Regions from separate parts of the Massilia sp. BAP21 genome, predicted to be linked through region 1. Evidence: predicted binding sites of a transcription regulator. Region 1 holds the regulator's gene; the other holds the start of a gene.

Region 1 (7,123 bases):
TGCACCATGAGCGATAAAAAGAACTACGGTTTCACCACCACCATCCTGCACAACGATCGCCGCAAGACGATCGAGCAGGGCTCGCTGCACAAGCCGGTGCACACCTCGGTGGCATTCGGCTACAACGATGCGCGCCAGCTGGCCTCGGTGTTCCAGGGCAAGGAGCCGGGCTTCCGCTACGGCCGCCAGGGCAACCCGACCGTGTCCGCGCTGGAAGACAAGGTCACGAAGATGGAAGACGGCGTCGCCACCCTGTGCTTCGGCACCGGCATGGCGGCCATCGGCGCGCTGTTCCAGGCGCTGTTGAAGGCGGGCGACCACATCGTCTCGTCGAGCTTCCTGTTCGGCAACACCAACAGCTTGTGGCAGACGGTGGCAGGGCAGGGCGTGGACGTGTCGTTTGTCGACGCCACCGACGTGGCCAACGTGGAAGCGGCCTTGACGCCAAACACGCGCTTCGTGTTCGTCGAGACGATTGCCAACCCGCGCACCCAGGTGGCGGACCTCAAGCGCATCGGCGAGCTGTGCCGTGCGCGCGGCATCCTGTACGTGGTCGACAACACCATGACCACGCCGTATCTCTTCCGCCCGAAGGACGTGGGCGCCGGCCTGGTCGTGAATTCGCTGACCAAGTCGATTGCCGGCCACGGTATTGCGCTGGGTGGTGCGCTGACCGATACCGGGCTGTTCGACTGGAGCGCCTATCCGAATATCGCCGACAACTTCCGCAAGCAGCCGGCCGCCAACCAGGGCATGGCGCAGCTGCGCGCGAAGGCCCTGCGCGACTTCGGCGCCTCGCTCGGGCCGGAAGCTGCGCACCACATCGCGGTCGGCGCCGAAACGCTGGCGCTGCGCATGGAGCGCACCACGGGCAATGCGCTGGCGCTGGCGCGCATGCTGGAAGCGGACGAGCGCGTGGCAGCCGTGCACTACCCGGGCCTGGCATCGCACCCGCAGCATGGGGTGACGACGGAACTGTTCCGCGCCGGCGGCTCGCTGCTGAGCTTCGAGCTGAAGGACGGCATCGATTGCTTCGATTACCTGAACCGCCTGAAGCTGGCCATCCCGGCGAGTAACCTGGGCGATACCCGTACCCTGGTGATTCCGGTGGCGCACACGATCTTCTTCGAGATGGGCGCCGAGCGCCGCGCCAGCATGGGCATTGCCGAGTCGCTGATCCGGGTCTCGGTGGGCATCGAGGACACCGAGGACTTGCTGGAAGACTTCCGCGCGGCACTTGGCGCGTAATCCATACTGAAGAGACGCGACAACATGAAGAAAACTGCGCTGCTGTTTGCCGGCCTGCTGCTGGCAGGATTTGTTCACGCGGGCGAGCTGGAAGACGCCAAGGCCTTGTTCGAGCAGAAGAAGTATCCCGAAGCCATGAAGCTGTACACCAAGCTGGCGAATGCCGGCAACGTCGAGGCCCAGCAGAGCCTGGGCCAGATGTACTGGTATGGCGAAGCGGGCGAGGTCGACGAGGCCAAGGCCACGGCGTGGTTCACCAAGGCAGCGGCCAAGGGCAACAAGGTGGCTGCGGATTCGCTGGTGATCATGCAGCAGCGCGTCGCGCGCCGTGCCGACATCGATTACTGGGTGTCGAAGTACGATGGCGAAGACCTGAAGTCCGGCAAGTTCCACTGCCCGGCGCCGCGCGTGCCACCGATCTCGAAGCAGAGCGACGAGATCGACCGGGTCGCGAATGCGATCAACAAATGGCAGGATTGCTACAACGGCTTCGTGCAGAACCTGAATGCGGTGTCGCCCCTGTCGAACCGGATTCCGGCCGATGTGGCCAAGCTGATGAACGCGACCGAGATGGAAAAGGCCAAGGCCCACCTGGCGCAGGTGCAGGAGAACGTGTCGGAAGAAGCCAAGGTCGGCGCCAAGATGACGCTGGCGGACGTGGCGGTGTGGCGTTCGGCGACCGAGGCCTATATCGCCGAGCACAATGCGATCGTGAACAAGGCGCCGAAGGAAGATTCGATCTCGAGCAAGCGCAAGTAACGCTTTTGTAGGGTGGGCTCTTGAGCCCACGCGGTACGACACCTGCATGTCGAACAAAATCCCGTCAGGATTGCCGTACGGTGCGACGCAAGGTGTTTCGACTGATTAAGCGTTCTACCGCGTGGGCTCGAGAGCCCACCCTACGAAAAGCAAAAAGGCCGCGTCAGCGGCCTTTTCTACGTCAGCACAAAATCAGTGCCAGCTGCGCATCAAGCCCACCGCCAGGCCTTCCAGCGCGAACTCGTCGCCCGGCGCAACCTGGATCACCTTGAAGTCCGGATTTTCCGGCAGCAGCTCGATCAGTTCGCCCGTCTTGCGGTAGCGCTTCACCGTCACATCCTCGCCCAGGCGCGCAACGACGATCTGGCCGTTCTTGGCGCTGTCGACCTTTTTCACGGCCAGGAAGTCGCCATCCATGATGCCGGCGTCGCGCATCGACCAGCCGCGCACCTTCAGCAAGAAGTCGGGACGGGCCGCGAACATGGCCGGGTCGACGTTGTAGGTCGCTTCCACGTGTTCCTGCGCCAGGATAGGGGAACCCGCCGCCACGCGGCCGACGAGCGGCAGCGACATCAGCAGGGCAGGCGGGATGACCGGCAGCGCCGGTTCGCTGGAGGCGCCGATCAGGCGGATGCCGCGCGAGGTGCCCGACACGATCTCGATCGCGCCTTTACGCGCCAGGGCTTGCAGGTGCTCCTCGGCCGCGTTGGCCGACTTGAAGCCCAATTCCTTCGCGATCTCGGCGCGGGTCGGCGGGAAGCCGGTGTTGTCGATCGCTTCCTTGATCAGGTTGAGGATCTGTTCTTGCCTTGCAGTGAGCTTGAGCATGGGTATACCACTGGTTATCGATTCAGACTGTATTTTTGTACAGTGCTTCGCATAATGCAAGGGTAAATGCAAATAAATCCCACTTTTCGCTTGCCGGGTTGTCGCAAGAGCGGTACAAACCCCCGCGATTGCCATGCCGCCGGCTTCGCGTTATAATTGCCGGCTTTCCCTTCCCACACTCGTCTTGACGCCGAGGTGGGCATTTGTTTAAACGTCCTCAAGGAGTGTTGCATGCGTCATTATGAAATCGTTTTTATCGTCCACCCGGACCAAAGCGAGCAAGTCCCGGCGATGATCGAGCGTTACAAGGCCAGCGTCACCGCGCGCGGCGGTAACATCCATCGCGTGGAAGACTGGGGCCGTCGCCAGATGGCTTACCAGATCCAGAAGCTGCCGAAGGCACACTACATCTGCATGAACATCGAATGCGACAACGAGACCCTGGTCGAGCTGGAAACCGCATTCAAGTTCAATGATGCCGTGCTGCGTCACCTGACCGTGAAGATGAAGAAAGCTGAAACCGCTCCATCGCCAATGATGAAGTCGGTCCAGCGCGAAGACGCAGCCAAGAGCCACCGCGCAGAAGCCCCAGCGGCTGCTGCTGCCCCAGCTGCTGCTGCCTAAATTCTTTCCCCAGGATTCGTGAACGGGCGTGAGCCCGAAGTGAAGTGAACCAGCTACAAGTCGTCGCCACCATCGCTGAACGCGACGTACTGCGCTATACCCCGGCCGGCGTGCCGATCGTTTCGGCAATCCTGCTGCACAGTTCGCAGCAGGTCGAGGCAGGGGTGGCAAGGCTGGTGGAGTTCGAAATAGCCGCGTTCGCCGCGGGAGAAATTTCGGGCCGCTTCGCTAGCGCCGAGTTGGGCGCCGCCCACCGGTTCACGGGATTCCTGGCCAAGAAGAACCGCAACAGCAAAGCCCTGGTGTTTCACATCATTGATTTCAGTGCCGCCGCTTAAATAATTCAGCGGCCCACCTTTTAGATATACAGGAGCCTCAAAATGGCATTCGGTAAAAAGTTCGACAAAAACAAAGCCAAGGAAAAACTGAAGCGCAAACAGCAGAACCCGCTGTTCAAGCGCAAGAAGTTCTGCCGCTTCACCGCCGCCGGCGTTGAACAAGTTGACTACAAAGACGTCGACACCCTGAAAGACTTCGTCCAGGAAAACGGCAAGATCATGCCGGCACGCCTGACCGGTACCAAGGCGCACTACCAGCGTCAAGTGGACACCGCGATCAAGCGCGCACGTTACCTGGCCCTGCTGCCGTACACCGACCTGCACAACGCTTAAGTCGCCACGGCAACGAGCACAAGTAAATACTGGAGAATAATATGCAAGTTATCCTGCTGGAAAAAGTCGTCAACGTCGGCAATCTGGGCGACGTCGTCAAGGTTAAGGACGGTTACGCACGTAACTTCCTGATCCCGCAAAAAATGGCCCGCCGCGCAACCCAGGCCGCTGTGGCCGAGTTCGAAGTCAAGCGCGCCGAGCTGGAAAAAGCTGCTGCTGAAAAGCTGGCTGCTTCGCAAGCCCAAGGCGAAAAGCTGGGCGGCATGACCATCACCGTCGCTCAAAAAGCCGGCGTCGATGGCCGTCTGTTCGGTTCGGTTACCAACTTCGACATCGCCGAAGCCCTGACCAAGCAAGGTTTCGCAGTCGAAAAGGCGCAAGTGCGCCTGCCGACCGGCCCGCTGAAGACCACCGGCGAACACCCGGTTGCGGTCGCGCTGCACACCGACGTCGTCGTGGAAATCACGATCGCTGTCGTGGGCGAAGCTGCCTAAGTCAAGCTGAATAACAGCTGCTTATGAAGCCATAATCAGTTGTTGTATTCTGGAAAAAGCCGGGTTCGCCCGGCTTTTTTTATGACCCAAAAGTCGCCAATTATTTCAGCCGTGTGACCGGAGCAGGTATAATGCCCGCCATGAATACCCCCGCAGATCCGCAAATCGAATCGCTGCGCATCCCCCCGCACTCCATCGAAGCAGAGCAGTCCGTCATCGGCGGCCTGCTGCGCGATAATGCGGCGTGGGACCGTATTGCCGACTTCATGCACGCGGACGATTTTTATCGTTACGACCACCGCATCATCTTCGAACAGATGGTGCGCCTGATCAACAGCGGCAAGCCTGCCGACGTGATCACCGTCTACGAGGCCATGGTGTCGCTCGGCAAGGCCGAGGACGTCGGCGGCCTCCAGTACCTGAACGCCATGGCGCAAAACACGCCATCGGCCGCCAACATCCGCCGTTACGCCGAGATCGTGCGCGACCGCGGCGTGCTGCGCAAACTCATCACCGTCGCCGACGAAATCTCCGGCAACGCGTTCAATCCGCAAGGCAAGGAAGTCAAGCAGATGCTTGACGAAGCCGAATCGAAGATCTTCGCCATTGCCGAGCAGGGCGCCCGTGGCGCCCAGGGCTGGAATCCGATCCAGCCGCTGCTGACGCAAGTGGTCGAGCGCATCGACGAACTGTATTCGCGCGAAAACCAGGGCGAAATCACCGGCGTGCCGACCGGCTTCATCGACCTCGACCGCATGACCTCGGGCCTGCAGCCGGGCGACCTGGTCATCGTGGCCGGCCGTCCGTCGATGGGCAAGACCGCATTCTCGGTGAACATCGGCGAAAACGTCGCCATCGAAGCGGGCCTGCCGGTTGCCGTGTTCTCGATGGAGATGGGCGGCGCCCAGCTGGCCATGCGTATGCTGGGCTCGGTCGGCCAGCTCGACCAGCACCGCCTGCGTACCGGCCGCCTGAACGACGAGGACTGGCCGCGCCTGACGCACGCGATCCAGAAGATGAACGACGCCCAGCTCTACATCGACGAAACGCCGGCGCTGAACCCGATCGAGATGCGGGCACGCGCGCGCCGCCTGGCGCGCCAGTGTGGCAAGCTCGGCCTTATTATCGTCGACTACCTGCAGTTGATGCAGGGCAGCCAGCCGGGCGACAACCGCGCCGCCGAGATTTCCGAGATCTCGCGTTCGCTGAAGGGCTTGGCGAAAGAGCTCCACTGCCCGGTCATCGCGCTGTCCCAGCTGAACCGCTCGCTGGAACAACGCCCGAACAAACGGCCCGTCATGTCCGACTTGCGCGAATCCGGCGCTATCGAACAGGATGCGGACGTCATCATCTTCCTGTACCGCGACGAGGTGTACAACCCCGATTCGCCGGACAAGGGAACCGCCGAGATCATCATCGGCAAGCAGCGTAACGGTCCGATCGGGGCGATCCGCCTCACCTGGATCGGTCAGTACACCAAGTTTGGCAATTACAGCGGCAACCTCGCCGTCTACCAGGGCGATTAAGCCGATATTGCGCCGCTGCCCGGTACCCGACACCGCAGCGGACTTCGCAGTCCCAAGAGTTTTATCACGGAGAAATACATGTTTGGACGCCTGATGCCCACCGAGGGCAAGTTTTTTGATTTGTTCAACCAGCACGCCGCGCTGTGCGTGAAGGGTGCGCAAGAAATGGTTGGCCTGATGACCAACTTCGACGACCTGGAAAACCGCGTCCACGCCGTCGAAAGCATCGAAAAACAGGCGGACAAGATCACCTACGCCACCGTCGACCTGCTGCACAAGACCTTCATCACCCCGCTCGACCGCGACGACATCCACAAGCTGATCACGCGCATGGACGACATCCTCGACATGATGGAAGACGCCGCGCAAACCATTTCCCTGTACGACCTGCACGCCGTGACCCCGGAAGCCAAGCGCCTGGCCGAGCTGTGCCTGTCGGCCTGCCAGAAGGTCCAGGAAGCCGTGGCCCTGCTGCACGACATGGGCAACGCGCAAAAGATCGTCGCCATCTGCGAAGAAATCGACCGCTTCGAATCCGACGCCGACCACGTGATGCGCGCCGCGATGAGCAAGCTGTTCCGCGACGAGCCGGACGTCCGTAACCTGATCAAGATGAAGGCGATCTACGAGATCCTCGAGACCGTCACCGACCGCTGCGAAGATGTGGCCAACATCATCGAAGGCATCATTGTCGAGAACGCGTAAGCTTCCTTAGAACAAAAATAATTATGGAACATCTCACCATCAGCATTTACGTGCTGGGTATGCTGGTGCTGCTCGCACTGATCTTCGACTTCATGAACGGTTTTCATGATTCGGCGAACGCGATTGCCACCGTCGTCTCGACCGGCGTCCTGAAGCCCCAGTCGGCGGTCGCGATGGCGGCATTCTTCAACTTCGTCGCGATCTTCGTCGTTAACATGAAGGTGGCGCAGACGATCGGCAAGGACATCATCGACCCGCACATCGTCGA
Region 2 (7,123 bases), 1.9 Mb from region 1:
CCTTCATGCTCAGCACAGAAAAGGTGCTAGTGTTGTTCTCCAGCGCCTTTTCGGCGGCAGCCATCCAGTTGTCCATGGAACGTGCCTTGGCCGTCAGGATTTCCGGTTGCAGTCTGGTGATGGCGCTGCTGAGGAAGGCATTGGTGCAGGCGGTTTCGCGCTCGCTGAAATCCAGTTTTTCAATGGCGTCGAGCTCGCCGACGGCCCAGGCATTCGCGCGCACGCGGATGGCCTCGACGTCGGTTTCCAGGCTGCTCATGGTCGCAGCCAGGCAAGGAACGTCTTCCATCACGGTCTTCTTGAACTCGCGCACGGTCCGGACCGGCTCCTTCACCTGGATTCGGACGGTCGTCTCGGTGTACTTGACGTTGTGCTTCTTGGCCAGCTTGCCCAGCACTTCACGTGGCTCCGTTCCCCTGGCCAGGCCGGCCTCGACCATCGCACGGCGGTACAGTTCCTGCGCCACGAATACCGGGCGTTCGCGCTCGATATCGTCATCGTTGGCGAAATATTTCTGTTTCAGGGGAGCCCAGCGCGCGTACAAATCGGGCGACAACAAGTCCCTGAGCGTGACGCCGTCCGGATTTTTCTTGAAGCCGACCATGAACGGCAAAGCAGCAATGCCGCCCCAGCCGACGCCGACACCCATGCCGGGCCCACCCAGGTATTCCTGCGACTGCGCGATCTTGCGCTCGGCATCCTTCGAGCGCCATTCGATGCTCTTGGGCAGCGCATCGTAGGCACCGAACACCCACATCACGTGGTCGCCCTTCGACACCTTCCACAGTCCTGGACCAGGACGCGAACCCGATACCAGGATGGTCTGCGGCAGCGGTTCGCCGGCAGCGTCGGCCGGTGCGGCATCGGTGACGGGTGCGGGGTCGGCCACCGCGACGGTCTGGGCCAGCGCCGGCAAGGTCAGGAAACACAGGGTCAAAGCGGGTAAAGCGCGTGTGAACATCGTGACATCCCTCTTTTTGAGTTGACTAAAAGCATTGTCATCCGATTAATCGATATAAGCAAGAAACAAGATGTTACAAGAGACATATGCATGATTAATATCTCGCCGATGCCGTTCCGACCAGGACCCATATCAAACGCATCAGGAATCGCGCATTTTTGCGACATTTCGGTACAAATATTTCCTGAAGCCATCAAGATACGGCGGGCGCATCCGTTATCCATGGAGATACCGCGCTCGAATGCGCATCGAACACTCTACGGATACGTCATGAAACTCGTCGTTGCTCTCGCCCTTGCCGCTACCACGCTGCTGACCGCATGCGGCACCGTGCGCATGCCCACCATGTCCGCCAAGCCGGCGCCCATCCAGCGTGCCCAGCCTGCCATCGTCACCCTCACCGCCACTGGCTATGGCGCCGTCAACACTGCCGTTTGCCAGGGCGAATGCGACCGCATCTCGCCGGCCCAGCGCCGGCTGCTGGCCATGCGCGCGGCGCGCCTGGACGCCTACCGCGCCATGGCCGAGCAGGTGTATGGCGTGCGCGTCGAAGGCGGCAGCACGGTTGGTTCGCTGGCCCTGAAGGATGACAGTTTCAAGGTGTATATTGACGCTTTCATCCGTGGCGCGCGCGTGACCAACGTCGCCCCGCGCGACGACGGCAGCTATGAAACCACCGTGGAGATGGATTTCGACACCAATGCACCGCAGATGCAGGTTCCGACCGGGGCGCAAGCTCCCGCCCAGCCCGCCGTGGCAAAGAACGTCCGCACCCTGGTGGGCAACGCCGGCCCCAGCGCTGCCTACGGCGCGTCGTTCTACCATGCCCAGCAATAAGATCATCCGCTCCTTGGGCAGTGCCCTGCTGGCGCTGCTGCTGGCATTCAACGCCCCGGCCCAGGCGGCACCGGCCGAAGCCGAAGGCGTGGCCCTGATCGACGAAGGCGGCACCGCGCGTGCGCGCCAGCTGGCAATCCGCGACGCCCTCGAACAGCTGGGCCTGCGCAGTGCGGCCCGGGTCGACGTGGCCGCCGGCAGCGGCGCCAAGCCAGCGGGCAAGCCGCTGGAAAGCAGCCGCGTCCAGCCGGGCGCCGAATTCGACAACTACCAGGTCGTGCGCGAATGGCAGACCGGCCAGCTGCTGCACGTGCGCGTGGCCGTCAAGGAAGAAGAGGCGCGTCCGCGCGGCAACGTCAATCTGGCCTACCGCAAGAAGATCGTCGTCACGCCCTTCCATGTGCGCAGCTCGCCCCAGCTCGACGACATCGACAACATCGCCACCCGCCTGCCCCAGGAACTGCTGCGCCGCATGGGCGAGAGCGGCAAGTTCCTCGGCAAGGACAGCCCCTACGTGATCGCGCCCGGAACGACCGGCCCGGCCGTCGACACCGCCGCGGTGCGCCGCATCGCCGCCCTGTACGAGAGCCAGTTCGTGATCTCGGGCGAGATCATCGACGCCAGCAACTTCGGCAAGCCGGCCTATTACGGCCTGCTCAAGAAGGATGCACGCCGCATCGAGATCGCCTTTTATGTGCACGACGGCTTGAGCGGCGCCCTGGTGGCACGCCGCACCGTGGTGGCCGAGGGTGTCGGCGAGCGCCGCATCGGGCGCGACAAGCCTTTCGGCAGCGCCAGCTTTGCCGCCACGCCTTTCGGCGGCGCCATCCTGCGCGCGCTCGACGAGGGAATTGCCCAGATCACCCGCGACATCGCGCCGCTGCCCTTCATGGCCAAGGTGGTGCAGGTGCAGGGCGAGCGGATTTTCATCGATGCGGGCAGCACCTCGTCGGTGACGCCGGGCGACCAGCTGGTGCTGTACCGGAGCGACGCGCGCCAGCAGGTGTACGGCAATGATCCGCTGGTGCCGCTGGGGACGGTGGAGGCGCCGCTGGGAACGGTGGCGATCGTGCAGGTGCAGCCGGGGTTTGCGATCGGCCGGATCGAGCCGGCGTCGGCGGCGAAGCAGGTCAGCGCGGGGGATCTGGTGCGCTTCGATGTGGCGGTGGGGCCTTGATGTTGTAGGGTGGGCACTTGTGCCCACGCGGTGCTGCGTTTGGTGGCCGAGACGATATTCGAATCGATATCGGTTGATCTGCGGCCGCATGCAAGCTCATCCACAATCGTTGGCCCCTGCCGTAGCGCGTGGGCTCGAGAGCCCACCCTACGCCTTCCTCGATGTTCGTGATTGGAACGACGGTCACGCGACGCGACATCCCGAACCGTCTCAGGCCGGCGGTTCTTCCGGCGGCCGCTCTAATAATTCCTGCGCCAGCTTCAGCCCATCGACCATCACCTTGAACGCCTGCTGCTTGGCGTTTTCATCCGGCACGCGCAGAATGTACGAGGGGTGGTAGACGGTCACCACCCAGCGGCCGTCGTGCCGGATCGGTTTGCCGAGCGTGTCCTTCAGCGTCACGCTGCCGGTACCCAACACCGACTTCAGCGCCGTGCTGCCCAGCGCCACGATCACCTTCGGCTTCACCGCCGCCAGTTCCTTGTCCAGCCAGTAATGGCAGGCCTCGACCTCGCGCTGGGCCGGGGTCTTGTGCAGGCGGCGCTTGCCGCGTGGTTCCCACTTGAAGTGCTTGACCGCATTCGTGAGATACAGCCCGCGCCGCTCGACGCCGGCGGCATCGAACACCTTGTCGAGCAGCTTGCCGGCGGGCCCCACGAAGGCGTGGCCAGCCAGGTCTTCCTGGTCGCCCGGCTGCTCGCCGACCAGCATGATCGGCGAATGCTTCGGCCCTTCGCCGGGCACGGCTTGCGTGGCGTACTGCCACAGTTCGCAGCGCCGGCATTCGTCGAGCTTCGACGGCTGCTGGCGCTCAGGCTGGGCATCGGCCGGGGCAATCGGGATGGTGGCGCCGCTCTTGCGGCCGACGGCCTGGGCCTGGCCGGTGCGGCGGGCGCCGAGGGCGGCATCGGTAATCATGTTCGGCACAATCGCTCCTTCAGGCAGGTTCTTCCAGAAACGCGCGGGAATATGACTTTGCATCACCTGGGTATTCAGGCGCGCCGGGTTGAAGATGCTGCGGTAATAGGTGAGCCAGAGCGCTTCGCCGGCGTCGTCGAGATCGGCCGCGCTGCTCATCAGGGGGCCGGTGTTGTGCAGGGTGGCGCCGTCCCACAGCACGCTGGCGTCGGGCGTGGCGATCATCCAGCTGACCTTGCCCATGCGGCTGACGAAATGCTCGGCCACCTGGGGCAGCACGTCGTGGCGCGGCTCGAACCAGGCCACGAAACGCGGCGGCCCGGCCGCTTCGGGACGTTCGCGGAAACGGATGTAGGCGTGCATGTCGTGCTCCTCGCGGTGCACCGCCTTCACCATCGAATGCAGGCGCCCGCCGTCGGCATCGGCGGCGGACTGCACGTCGTGCTCGCCCTGCGTCCAGCGCCAGATCACGCGGTACAGGAAGGCCCAGCGGTCCGGCATGCGGCAGCAGGCGGCCGTCTGCAGCATGTCCATCAGCGAGCGCGGCACATGCGGCGCGGGCCGTGTCTGATCCAGGCTGATGGATGGATGCTGCGCCGCGGTGTCCGGCATCGGCGCGCTTGAAAACAGATCGCCGGCGCCGGGCTGGCCCCAGGTAACGAGCTCGGGCGGCACGGCGTGGACCAGTAAGTCGCGCGCCGCTTCGCGCCATTCGGCGAAGCTGGCGACCAGCAGCGGCTGTCCGGCCGCAACTGCCGACGCCGCTGCTGCCGCGCTCATGCGGCCTGCAATTCCGGCCAGAGGTTCATCTGCTCGGGTGCGTCGGCCAGGTGGCGCCGCAGCAGGTGGGTGCTCGATTGTCCCTGGGCCGGCTTGTAGTCGGCCGTGACGACGAAGGGTGCGATCTTCTTCATGCTGCAGCGCAGGCGCGACAGGTCTTCCCAGCGCACGCGGCGCAGCCGGCGCAGCTCGACGATGCGCTTGGCGTTGCGGATGCCGATGCCGGGCACGCGCGCGATCATTTCGGCGTCGGCGCGGTTCAGGTCCATCGGGAAGTGCTCGCGGTTGGCCAGCGCCCAGGCCAGTTTCGGGTCGATGTCGAGCGCCAGGTTGCCCGATTGCGGAATGATTTCGCCGGCCGTGAAACCATAGCCGCGCAAGAGAAAATCGGCCTGGTACAGGCGGTGCTCGCGCATGAGCGGCGGCGGCGCCAGCGGTACGCTCTTCGGGCTTTGCGGGATCGGGCTGAAGGCCGAGTAATACACGCGCTTGAGTTTATAGCTGCCGTACAGGGTTTCGGCCGTGTTCAGGATGGTGTGGTCGTCGCTGGCGTCGGCGCCGACGATCATCTGCGTGCTCTGCCCGGCCGGCGCGAACGCGGGCGCTTTCGGCTCCTCGGCCTTTTCGTCGAGCTTGCGGCGGATCGAGCCCATCGCCAGCTTGATGGTGTGCACGTTCTTTTCCGGCGCCAGGCGCGTCACGCTGTCGTGCGTGGGCAGCTCGATATTCACCGACAGGCGGTCGGCATAGCGGCCGGCCTTGGCGATGAGCGCGGGGTCGGCGTCGGGGATGGTTTTCAGGTGAATGTAGCCGCGGAACTTGTGCACTTCACGCAGCTGGCGCGCTACCTCGACCAGCTGCTCCATCGTGTAGTCGCTGGACTGGATGATGCCCGAGCTGAGGAACAGGCCGTCGATGTAGTTGCGCAGGTAAAAATCGTGGGTGAGCTTGACCACTTCCTCGACCGAGAAGCGGGCGCGCGGCACGTTCGAGCTGCGCCGGTTGACGCAGTACTGGCAGTCGTAGATGCAGAAGTTGGTGAGCAGGATCTTCAGCAGCGAGACGCAGCGGCCGTCGGGCGTGTAGCTGTGGCAAATGCCCATGCCGGTGGTGGCGCCGATGCCGTCGCCGCTGCTGTCGGACGCACGCTTCGGGGCGCCGCTGCTGGCGCAGGAGGCGTCGTACTTGGCGGCGTCGGCCAGGATTTCGAGCTTGTCGGTAAGTTCCATCGCGAAAGGTGGAGCTGTATGGATGTACAGTATATACCAGTCGCGTTGCGCGTGGCGCGCGGGTGAGGTTGGGGTACAACAGGGTGGGTGGAAAAGCTGCGGGTGTGCGTTTGGAGGCGTTGGCGGGGTGCCAAGGTTTCGATCGGAATGGCGCTATCACCATGCATCGTTACGCGTGGGCACGTCATTGATGCCCCCGGCATCAATGACCCCACCGTACGGTCAGCAATGCAGTGCTAACGGCCTTATGGCCGGGCTGGCAACCGTACGGTGGGCACTCCGTGCCCACGCGGTTACGTGCTCATCCTTGAACCCGCGGCAGCGGCGTATCGCCCGCTACCGTTGCCGCGAGTCCATCACGCAATCACCGGATTGGCTTACCGTCCTGGTCCAGCACGACCACCTCGCCCCAGCCCAGCGAACGAATCCCCGCCTCGACCTTGCGCAAGTCGCCGATCACCAGCCAGGTCACCTCTTCCGGCTTGACGAACTTGCCGGCCGCCTGGCCCAGCTGCGCCGGCGTCAGCGCCTTGACGTTGCGCGCGTAGTTGGCCCAGTAGTCTTCCGGCAGGCCCAGGTTGACGGTCGCCAGCGCCGCGCCTTCGAGCGCGTTCAGGGTGCCGAAGCGGCCGGCCAGGCGCGAGGTCATGTTGCGCATGATGCTCTCGTACTCGGCGCCGACCAGCGGACGCTCGCCCGCCACGCCCTGCACTTCCTTGCGCACTTCACGCATTGCCTCGATCGTCTTGTCGGTCTGCACCGGCGCGATGGTCACGAAGCTGCGCTGGCCGCGCACTTCCGACAGGCGCGCGCTGGTGCCGTAGCTCCAGTGCTTGTCCAGGCGCAGGTTGCGGTTCAGGCGCGAGGTGGCGATGCCGCCGAAGTTGGTCATCACCGGCTCGATCGCCAGGTCTTCCGGCTGGCCGTACGGCAGCGACAGCTGGGCCGCGACGATGGTCGACTGCGGCGCGTCCGGCTTGTCGATCAGGTAGATCTTGCGTGGCGCGCCAGCTGCAGCGCCATTCACCTGCTTGGCCGGCGCCGAACCGGCCGCCCACTTGCCGAACGAGGCTTCCAGCGCCGGCAGCAGCTTGTCCATGGTCACATCCCCGGCCACGACCAGGGTCGCGCTGCCCGGCTTGAACCAGATCGCGTGCCACTGTGCCAGGTCGTCGCGCGTGATGCCGGCAACGCTGGCTTCATAGCCGCTGGCCGGCTTGC

What was found. Region 1 encodes LexA, which represses DNA repair genes until DNA is damaged. Its sites were predicted from a motif close to ACTGTATNNNNATACAGT; they were not measured.
Region 2: the regulator LexA is predicted to act here: its motif matches at 5,916-5,933, upstream of ACWYRN_RS10630 (putative DNA modification/repair radical SAM protein).

Annotation. Positions count from the first base shown of each region.
Region 1 covers NZ_CM173596.1:535,651-542,773, reverse strand. The annotation lists gene ACWYRN_RS02420 (cystathionine gamma-synthase family protein) at 7-1,248, shown strand; gene ACWYRN_RS02415 (tetratricopeptide repeat protein) at 1,273-2,007, shown strand; gene lexA (transcriptional repressor LexA) at 2,200-2,835, opposite strand; gene rpsF (30S ribosomal protein S6) at 3,067-3,459, shown strand; gene priB (primosomal replication protein N) at 3,504-3,797, shown strand; gene rpsR (30S ribosomal protein S18) at 3,840-4,130, shown strand; gene rplI (50S ribosomal protein L9) at 4,172-4,624, shown strand; gene ACWYRN_RS02385 (replicative DNA helicase) at 4,765-6,150, shown strand; gene ACWYRN_RS02380 (DUF47 domain-containing protein) at 6,229-6,855, shown strand; gene ACWYRN_RS02375 (inorganic phosphate transporter) at 6,879-7,123, shown strand, end outside.
Region 2 covers NZ_CM173596.1:2,417,330-2,424,452, reverse strand. The annotation lists gene ACWYRN_RS10650 (TraB/GumN family protein) at 1-961, opposite strand, end outside; gene ACWYRN_RS10645 (LPP20 family lipoprotein) at 1,232-1,798, shown strand; gene ACWYRN_RS10640 (flagella assembly protein FlgT middle domain-containing protein) at 1,785-2,975, shown strand; gene ACWYRN_RS10635 (UdgX family uracil-DNA binding protein) at 3,186-4,673, opposite strand; gene ACWYRN_RS10630 (putative DNA modification/repair radical SAM protein) at 4,670-5,902, opposite strand; gene ACWYRN_RS10625 (M16 family metallopeptidase) at 6,267-7,123, opposite strand, start outside.